3 regions of the Mesorhizobium sp. M0018 genome follow, and region 3 is predicted to be linked to each of the others. Evidence: predicted binding sites of a transcription regulator. Region 3 holds the regulator's gene; each other region holds the start of a gene.
What was found. Region 3 encodes HrcA, which represses chaperone genes, less so after heat shock. Its sites were predicted from a motif close to GTTAGCACTCNCNNNNNGNGAGTGCTAAC; they were not measured.
Positions count from the first base shown of each region.

Region 1: the regulator HrcA is predicted to act here: its motif matches at 1,311-1,339, upstream of NKJ81_RS17385 (co-chaperone GroES).
Region 2: the regulator HrcA is predicted to act here: its motif matches at 2,030-2,058, upstream of NKJ81_RS13810 (co-chaperone GroES).

Region 1 covers NZ_JAMYVL010000011.1:97,819-101,090, reverse strand. Annotated here, with positions in the region: gene NKJ81_RS17400 (hypothetical protein) at 151-363, shown strand; gene NKJ81_RS17395 (DUF982 domain-containing protein) at 501-770, shown strand; gene NKJ81_RS17390 (usg protein) at 886-1,155, opposite strand; gene NKJ81_RS17385 (co-chaperone GroES) at 1,495-1,809, shown strand; gene groL (chaperonin GroEL) at 1,867-3,272, shown strand, end outside.
Region 2 covers NZ_JAMYVL010000008.1:174,383-177,654, forward strand. Annotated here, with positions in the region: gene groL (chaperonin GroEL) at 1-1,541, opposite strand, end outside; gene NKJ81_RS13810 (co-chaperone GroES) at 1,641-1,979, opposite strand; gene NKJ81_RS13815 (hypothetical protein) at 2,222-2,494, shown strand; gene NKJ81_RS13820 (DUF1488 family protein) at 2,491-2,757, shown strand; gene NKJ81_RS13825 (hypothetical protein) at 2,788-2,979, opposite strand; gene NKJ81_RS13830 (hypothetical protein) at 3,023-3,238, opposite strand.
Region 3 covers NZ_JAMYVL010000003.1:30,589-33,860, forward strand. Annotated here, with positions in the region: gene NKJ81_RS04670 (VOC family protein) at 1-308, opposite strand, end outside; gene rph (ribonuclease PH) at 342-1,058, opposite strand; gene hrcA (heat-inducible transcriptional repressor HrcA) at 1,204-2,316, shown strand; gene NKJ81_RS04685 (hypothetical protein) at 2,353-2,550, shown strand; gene NKJ81_RS04690 (PQQ-dependent sugar dehydrogenase) at 2,651-3,272, shown strand, end outside.

The DNA of each region.
Region 1 (3,272 bases), on a different contig from region 3:
CACAAGTGGGGAGATGTCCGGCACGAGATTGCCTGTCTGGTTTCAATTGCCAACGCTGACTTCCCCGGCCGGTTATTGTCTGCAGCAGGTCAAGACCCAGATTTCTTGTGTTGCCGGGCCCGTTCCCGGCACTCGCAGATGGAGCTGACCATGACACGCGACGAGATCATTTCTGTGCTGGGCCCGGTCGACGAAGCCGTGATCGCCGACATTGCGGCGACGGACGGGACGGTCCAGGAATTGCGCGAGGCCCTGGCCTGGATCGCCGCCGACGAGGCGCTGGTGAACGAGGGCCGACCGCTGCCGACGGCAAGGGTAGCGACGCTGATCGAACTGCTGCAAGGGCCGGACGAGGAGGAATAACCGGCTGCTGCCGCGATGCTCTTGAATCGCGCAAAGGGACGAACCATGTCCTTCAGCGGCGCCGGCCGGCCGCCGGTGCCGCCAGCATAACGTTGCTTGCTCAAACAAGAAGACGATCAGAAAACAAGGAGGAAGTGATGGACGACGTCCGCTTCGCCGAGCCGATCACGTTGAAATTCCAATCCAGCGAGCGCAAGGTCGCCAGCAGTTGGGAAGCCATCGAATGCATGCGCCAGCAGTGGCCGGACCGTGCACGCGGCCGGAGCTGGCGCGCCGCCTATCGGACCTGCCGCGACGCGCTCGACGGCTGGCGCACCGCGCGTGATGCGCGCAAGGCCTTCGTCAGGGCGGCGCGCAAGGCTGGATTGCTCGCAGCGGCCCGCAAGCCTGTCGACCACGCCGGCTAGTCCGGACGCCCTCCGATATTGTGAGATCCAAAACAAAGTGGGGGAGAGTCAGCTACCCCTCTCCCCCGCTTCGGAGGCACTTTGTTTGCTGTCTGGCGGCAGATCGGCTTGCTCCTCAGTGGACGGTGATAATGCCATTTACGGCCCGCCATTCGGACGGTTGGATCAGACGGTGATGAGCCACGCGCACCGAATGCAGCGGGCCTTCGATCTCGCGCTCCCAGAAATCGAGGAAATGCTTCAGCGTCGGGAAATCAGGGGCGATATCGTATTCCTGCCAGATATAGAGCTGAAGCAGGCTTCGATGATCGGGCAGGCGGTAGTGGATCTCCGCCGTGGTGAGGCCAAACCCTTGCATCTGGAGCTGAAAGTCCCTGCTGGTCATGCAATCCTTCCTTTCCCAATGAACCTCGGTCTGCAAAACGCCTCGCCTTCCACATAGGTTCCAGCCGCCGGCAAGCGGCTCAGGAGACGGACAGATTTGGAAATCCGGCCGGGTCATCGCGCCGGAAACGGCGAATGTGCGAACAATTACAGCGTATTGGCACTCTCAGGTGTCGAGTGCTAAAATTTTTGCATGATCCTCTTGAAAGCTGAAAAAAGCGCGACTAGTTCGTATGCGCGCGATGCCTGAAGAAGAGATCGCGCACCCCGTGCCGGGCCGATATTGCCGGTCCGGTCAGGAGGATGTTCGAAAATCTGTTTGTCCCGAGAGGAGAACGACATGGCGTTCCGTCCATTGCATGACCGCATCCTGGTCCGCCGCATCGAGGTCGACGAAAAGACCGCGGGCGGCATCATCATCCCCGACACCGCCAAGGAGAAGCCGCAGGAGGGCGAGGTCATTGCCGCCGGTCCGGGCGCGCGCGACGACAGCGGCCAATTGCAGCCGCTCGACGTCAAGGTCGGCGACCGCATTTTGTTCGGCAAATGGTCCGGCACCGAGATCAAGCTCAATGGCGAGGATCTGCTCATCATGAAAGAGAGCGACGTGCTGGGCGTGATCGAAGCCACGGGCGAAATGAAGAAGGCTGCCTGAGCGGGGCCTGAACAAGCATTCCAGTCAACGAAAAGCTGCCTATCGAGGAGTGTTCCAATGGCTGCCAAAGATGTGAAATTTCATACCGAAGCCCGCGAGAAGATGTTACGCGGTGTCGATATGCTTGCCAATGCGGTGAAGGTGACGCTCGGTCCCAAGGGCCGCAACGTTGTCTTCGACAAATCGTTCGGCGCGCCGCGCATCACCAAGGACGGCGTGACGGTGGCAAAAGAGATCGAGCTCGAGGACAAGTTCGAGAACATGGGCGCTCAGATGGTCCGCGAAGTTGCTTCGAAGACCAGCGACACCGCAGGCGATGGCACCACGACCGCGACGATTCTTGCTCAGGCCATTGTCAGGGAAGGGGCCAAGGCGGTCGCTGCCGGCATGAACCCGATGGATTTGAAGCGCGGCATCGACAAGGCGGTCGACGCCGTGGTCGCCGACCTGAAATCCAATGCCCGCAAGGTGACCAGGAACGACGAAATCGCTCAGGTCGGCGCCATCTCTGCCAATGGCGATGCCGAGATCGGCCGCTTCCTCGCAGAGGCGATGGAAAAGGTTGGCAATGAGGGTGTCATCACTGTCGAGGAAGCGAAGACCGCTGAGACCGAGTTGGAAGTGGTCGAAGGCATGCAGTTCGACCGTGGGTACCTCTCGCCCTATTTCATCACCAATCAGGATAAGATGCGCGTCGAACTCGAAGAACCCTATGTGCTGATCCACGAGAAGAAGCTGTCCAACCTGCAGGCCATGCTTCCTGTGCTCGAAGCCGCCGTGCAATCCGGCAAGCCGCTGTTGATCATCGCCGAGGACGTCGAGGGCGAGGCGCTGGCGACGCTGGTCGTCAACAAGCTGCGCGGCGGCCTGAAGGTCGCGGCCGTCAAGGCACCGGGCTTCGGCGATCGCCGCAAGGCCATGCTGGAGGATATTGCCATCCTGACCGGCGGCACGGCGATCTCGGAGGACCTCGGCATCAAGCTCGAGAACGTCACACTGGAGATGCTCGGCCGCGCCAAGAAGGTGCTGATCGAGAAGGAGAACACCACCATCGTCGACGGCGCCGGCCGCAAGGATGAAATCCATGCGCGCATCAGCCAGATCAAGGCGCAGATCGAGGAAACCACCTCCGACTACGACCGCGAAAAGCTGCAGGAGCGGTTGGCCAAGCTCGCCGGCGGCGTCGCCGTCATCCGTGTCGGCGGCTCGACCGAGATCGAGGTCAAGGAGCGCAAGGATCGCGTCGACGACGCCATGCACGCCACACGCGCGGCGGTTGAGGAGGGCATCCTGCCCGGCGGCGGCGTGGCGCTGCTGAGAGCGGCGAAGGCGCTCGATAATGTCGTCGTCGACAATCCCGATCAGAAGACCGGTGTCGACATCGTGCGTCGCGCCATCGAAGCGCCGGTGCGCCAGATCGCCGAGAATGCCGGCGCCGAAGGTTCGATCATCGTCGGCAAGCT
Region 2 (3,272 bases), on a different contig from region 3:
AGCGCCGCAATGGAGCCCGCGTCCTGCAGCGCCGTCCGTACCACCTTCGCCGGGTCGACGATGCCGGCCTTGATCATGTCGACATAGACCTCGTTCTGGGCATCGAAGCCCTGATTGTGATCCTTGCCCTCGGCGAGCTTGCCGACGACGATCGAACCTTCGACGCCGGAATTCTCGGCGATCTGCCGGATTGGCGCTTCAAGGGCCCTGAGCACGATCGAGATGCCTGCCGTCACATCGGCATTGGCTCCGGTCAGCCCCTTCAGCACAGCCTTGGCGCGCAGCAACGCGACGCCGCCGCCGGGAACGATGCCTTCTTCGACGGCCGCGCGCGTGGCGTTCAGCGCATCGTCGATGCGGTCCTTCTTTTCCTTGACCTCGGATTCGGTCGCGCCGCCGACGCGGATGACGGCAACGCCGCCCGCCAGCTTGGCGAGACGTTCCTGCAGCTTCTCCTTGTCATAGTCGGACGTGGTTTCCTCGATCTGCCCCTTGATCTGCTGGACGCGCGCCTGGATGGTGGTCTTCTCGCCGGCGCCGTCGATGATCGTGGTGGTGTCCTTCTCGATCAGCACGCGCTTGGCGCGGCCGAGCATGTCTATGGTGATGTTCTCCAGCTTGATGCCGAGATCCTCGGAAATCATCTGTCCGGCGGTGAGCACGGCGATGTCTTCCAGCATCGCCTTGCGGCGGTCACCGAAGCCAGGCGCCTTGACGGCCGCTACCTTGAGTCCGCCGCGCAGCTTGTTGACGACCAGCGTTGCCAGCGCTTCGCCCTCGACGTCCTCGGAGATGATCAGCAGCGGCCTGCCGCTTTGCACCACGGCTTCGAGGATTGGCAGCAGTGCCTGCAGATTGCCGAGCTTCTTTTCGTGGATGAGGACGTAAGGGTCTTCCAGCTCGGCACGCATCTTCTCGGCATTGGTGACGAAATAGGGCGAGAGATAGCCGCGGTCGAACTGCATGCCTTCGACGACGTCGAGCTCCGTTTCGGCGGTCTTGGCCTCCTCGACGGTGATGACGCCGTCATTGCCGACCTTGTCCATCGCCTTGGCGATCATGGCGCCTACGCTGGTGTCGCCATTGGCGGCAATGGTGCCGACCTGCGCGATTTCACCTGAGGACTTGACCTTCTTGGCGCGCGCCTGAATTTCCTTGACGACGGCGCTGACGGCAAGATCGATGCCGCGCTTGAGGTCCATCGGGTTCATGCCGGCGGCAACGAATTTGGCGCCCTCGCGCAGGATGGAAGCGGCAAGCACCGTGGCGGTGGTGGTGCCGTCGCCGGCAAGGTCGTTGGTCTTCGAGGCCACTTCGCGCACCATCTGCGCGCCCATGTTTTCGAACTTGTCGGAAAGCTCGATTTCCTTTGCCACGGCCACCCCGTCCTTGGTGACGCGCGGCGCGCCGTAGGCCTTGTCGATGATGACGTTGCGGCCTTTGGGGCCGAGCGTCACCTTGACGGCGTTGTTGAGGATTTCGACGCCGCGCAGCATGCGGTCACGCGCGTCGGTGGAGAATTTGATTTCCTTGGCAGACATGATCTTTTCCAGTTCGGTTGTCGTGGCAAGGCGCTTGCAGCGCCTGAATCAAAGCTCGGAGCGTCCTTTGCGCGCGCGGGAGCGCGCGCGGCCTTCCAATCAGGCGGCCTTCTTGGCAGCCACGGTCTTGTCGATGATGCCCGTCTCGCTTTTTTCGATGATGCCCATTATGTCGGCCTCCTTCATGATCAGAAGGTCCTCGCCGTCTATCTTGACCTCGGTGCCGGACCATTTGCCGAACAGAATGAGGTCGCCGGCCTTGACTTCGAGCGGGATCAGCGCGCCGCTTTCGTCCCGCGCGCCCGGCCCGACAGCGATCACTTCGCCTTCCTGCGGTTTTTCTTTGGCATTGTCGGGGATGATGATGCCGCCCTTGGATTTGGTGTCGCTTTCGGCGCGCCGAATGACGACGCGATCGTGGAGTGGCCGGAATTTCATGGGGACTCTTTCTGGGGCCAGCTTAGGCGGCCGCCCCTCTCTATAGGCGCCCTGGCACTCGATTGATAGGAGCGCCAAAAAATATTCATAGGGCACATGAAATATTGAACGTATTATCTTGCCTGGTTATCCCCTGGTGTTCGGGCCTTGCCGAATATTAATGAAATTGAATTTCTATCTTTGAACACCTATTTTATGGTGAATTCACATTCACGACTTTCGCTGCAAGGGAGATTTTACCGATGGCCGAAGGCAATCAGAACATCATGGAAAAAGCTCAGGCCCGCTTCATGGAAAATCAAAAGAAGACGGCGGAGCGGAACAAAGCAACTGCCGAATATCTCTCGGAAGCCAAGGCGAGGAGCATCAAAACGGCAAGGCTGAGGGAATTGCGACTGGCCAAGGAAGAGGCGGACCGCGCGGCGGAAGCTCTGAATCCGGTCGCACCAAAGAAGAAGCGGGCGTCACGGGCAGTCAAGAAGGCCGTATCTGCATCGACGGAGGCGAAATCATGAGCCTGACATTTCCCAATCCCAGCCGCAGCTACGACGAGGCAAGCAAACGCATCCGCTTCGTCGGCCATGACGGGATGTTCCAGATTTCCTTCTCTGTCGCAACCGATGCCATCTCCAAGATGCAGCCGGGAACGGCGGCCTCAGAAGCTACCTACCTGGCAGCCTTCGACACGGCTTCCAACTCGATCCACGATGTCGCCAGGAATGCCTATGCCCGCACCCGCAGGAGCATATATGTGCTGACTGCGGCCGATTTTCGCTAGTCCGTCGCGATCCGTCCACAAGACGCTTTGTCAGGGCTTCCGGTCCGCCTTCGCTCGCCGCTTGACGTCGCGACCGTTCAGCCGGTCGACCATCGCGTCCGCATCGCGCGTGTTCAAACTGGCCGTGAGTTGCTGCTTGAGCTCGGCCGGCTGGCCGGTGAAGACGTCGAAGACGGTCCAGCTGTGAGGATGTTCCATACGGAGCGCGTAGCGCTTTGCCATCTTGGGTCCTTTCGTTTCCGCCCAATCAATGAATGTCGCTCGATCAGGCCTGGGCGATGAAGAATACTGCCGCCACGACAAGCACCGTCCACAAAACGACGGACAGCTTCAGGGCCAGGCTACCGTACGCCGAGAGCACCTCCCGAGTGTGGTTGACCAGACTCTTGACGGTCATCGACATGGTCGACGCCGCAATCGCGACCGGCGGCGCCTTGGCCCCAAGCTTTCCGAAGACAGGCAGCAGCGACGGCTCGCGCACGAAAAACGACCTCGAATGTCTGGAAACCAGACAT
Region 3 (3,272 bases):
ATGGCGATTTTCTTCGCCTCAAGATGCGCTTTCCAGCGTGGGATTTCATCCGCGCTTGCGGCGAAGCAAAGATGGCCCTGGCCGACCGCGCCATGCGGCGGCACGGGCAGCTTGGCGTCGGCCCGCGGCGGCACTTTGGTGGCCTCGGCATTGAAGATAAGCAGCACGCCGTCGCCGCAGCGGAAGAAGAGATGCCTGCCATCGACCTTACCGAGCAGATCGAGCCCGAGCACGCCCGAATAGAACCGTTCCGCGGCAGCAAGGTCGGTCACGTAGAGTGCTGATTCCAGGATTGCGGAAGGAGTCACAGGATCGCCAATCTCATCAATATTGGACCGCAGCTAAGCCACCGCCATTTGCTGCAAGCTGACCAGGCGCTGAATGCCTTTCTTGGCGAGCCCCATCAGCGCCGCGAACTGCTCTTCCGAGAACGGCTCGCCCTCGGCCGTGCCTTGGATCTCGACGATGCCGCCCTTGCCGGTCATGACGAAATTGGCGTCGGTGCCGGCCGAGGAATCCTCGATGTAGTCGAGGTCGATGACCGGCTGGCCATCATGGATTCCGCAGGAGATTGCCGCAACGTGATCCTTCAGCACCTTGCTCAGGCTCGCCATCTGGCGGGCTTCCATCCAGCGCAGGCAGTCGTAGAGCGCCACCCAGCCGCCGGTGATCGAAGCGGTGCGCGTGCCGCCGTCGGCCTGGATCACGTCGCAGTCGACGGTGATCTGCTGCTCGCCGAGCGCCTGCAGATTGACCACGGCGCGCAGGGAGCGGCCGATCAGCCGCTGGATTTCCAGCGTGCGGCCGCCTTGTTTGCCGGACGAAGCCTCGCGGCGCATGCGCTCGCCGGTCGAACGCGGCAGCATGCCGTATTCCGCCGTCACCCAGCCCTTGCCGGAGTTGCGCATCCAGCCCGGCACCTTTTCCTCCAGGCTGGCCGTACACAGCACATGCGTGTCGCCGAACTTCACCAGGCACGAGCCTTCCGCATGCTTGGAGACGCCGCGCTCGAAGGAGATGGGGCGCATTTCGTCGAATTGGCGTTTGGAAGGGCGCATTCAGGCTTCTTTCTTTCTTCGGAATCTTGGCCGGGGAATCTTGGCCGGCTTGTAGCCGCACGGGGCGTGACGCGCAAAGGAAAATGGACCGGTTGCGCCGACACCGCGGAAGTCTATATCTTCGGGGCGGAGGTTTTGGCTCGAAATGACAAAGGCAGTCGATCCCGGTTTGCAGTCGCACGTGCTCCCGTCGCACGCGCTGCAATCGCCCGCGCTTCAATCGCTCGACATGCGTTCGCGCGACATCTTCCGGCGCATCGTCGATTCCTATTTGAGGGATGGCGAGCCGGTCGGTTCGCGCAGCCTGTCGCGCATCCTGCCGTCGTCGCTGTCGCCGGCCACCATCCGCAACGTGATGAGCGACCTTGAGCATCTCGGCCTGATCTATGCGCCGCACATTTCGGCTGGCCGGCTGCCGACCCAGGCAGGCCTGCGCTTCTTCGTCGATGCTTTCATGGAACTTGGTGACCTCTCCGACGAGGAGCGCCGCACCATCGAGGCCCAGGTGCGCGCCTCCGGCTCGGGCGCGACGCTGGAGCATATGCTGACCGAGGCCAGCCAGATGCTGTCCGGCATGTCGCGCGGCGCCGGCCTCGTGCTCGCCGCCAAGAATGAGGCGGCGCTTAAGCACATCGAATTCATCCAGCTCGAGCCGACCAAGGCGCTGGCCGTGCTGGTCTCGCAGAACGGCGACGTCGAAAATCGCGTCATCGATCTGCCCGCCGGCATCACCATCTCGCAATTGCACGAAGCCTCTAACTTCCTCAACGCCCATATCCGCGGTCGCACCCTGGCCGAGGCGCGGGTCGAGATCGCCCGCATCAAGGAAGAGACCAGGGCGGCCCTCGACACGCTGTCGCAGGATCTGGTCGAGAAGGGCCTGGCGGTCTGGGCAGGCGCTGAAAGCGGCGTGCCTGGGCGGCTTATCGTGCGCGGTCGCGCCAATCTCCTGGAAAACGTCACTGCCCAGGCCGACATAGAATTGCTGCGGCATCTGTTTGAGGATCTGGAGACGCAGGATGGGCTGATCCAGCTTCTCGACCTCGCCGAGGCAGGCCCAGGCGTGCGCATATTCATCGGTTCGGAAAACAAGCTGTTTTCGCTGTCTGGCTCCTCGCTGGTGGTGGCACCCTATCGCGACAAGGACGCGCGTGTCGTCGGTGCGCTCGGCGTCATCGGGCCGACGCGGCTGAATTATGCGCGCATAGTACCGATGGTCGACTATACGGCGCAGCTGATTTCGCGCATGCTGAGCTAGGAGCCGCCGCGGGCCTGCCGCAAGGAGGAGAAAAGAATGGCGCTGGAATCGTTCAAGGCCCAGATCAGTCTGCTGCTCGAAGAAATGATCAACCAGCCAGAGGATCAGCACGAGGTACAAGAGCAGTTGCGCGAGAAGCTGCAAGAGATGCGGGCGATGGGTTTACCGCTGCCGGCCGATCTGGTCGCGCTGGAAAAGCGCCTCGACGACGACTTTTACGCCTCTGGCAACTGAACGGGTTCGGCTTCAAATCCTCGTGTGCTGGACGGCCGCTTGGAACGATCAATACCTGATGCCGTTTGCCCCTGTTCGAGGCGAATCCCGGAGGACGTTGATGATCCGATCTGGCGGCTTTGCGGCCTTGGGCGCTGCCCTCCTTGTTGCGACACCGGCAGCCGCCCAGCAGGCGGATCAGAATGTGCTCAAAGGCGAAGCCGCGTTTGGCGATTGGCACGCCGACAGGCCTGGCGTCCGACGCCTGATTGGGCCGCGAGACATGCCGGCAGCCGACCCCGCCCAATCCGCTTCGAACGGCGCCGGCGTGGCGGAACGGCCCGAAAGCGCCAAGCCAGAATTGCCGTCGGGCTTTTCGGCTGAAATGATCGCATCCGGCATCGTCAATCCACGTGTCGTGCGCGTCGCTCCGAATGGCGACCTGTTTGTTGCCAACAGCCATGCCGACCAAATACGCGTCTATCGTCTCGCCGAGGGCAGCGCCAGGCCCATCGAGAAAGCGATCTTCGCCAAGGGGCTCAATTATCCCTACGGCATCGCCTTCTATCCGCCAGGAGACAAACCGCAATGGGTCTATGTCGCGAACAGCGACAGCATCGTCCGGTTCCCCTATCGCGATGGCGACTTGAAGACATCCGGCAAACCAGAAACCATTGTCGCCCAAATCCCGTCGGGTGGTCACACGACCCGCGACATCGCCTTCTCGCAGGACGGCAAAACGC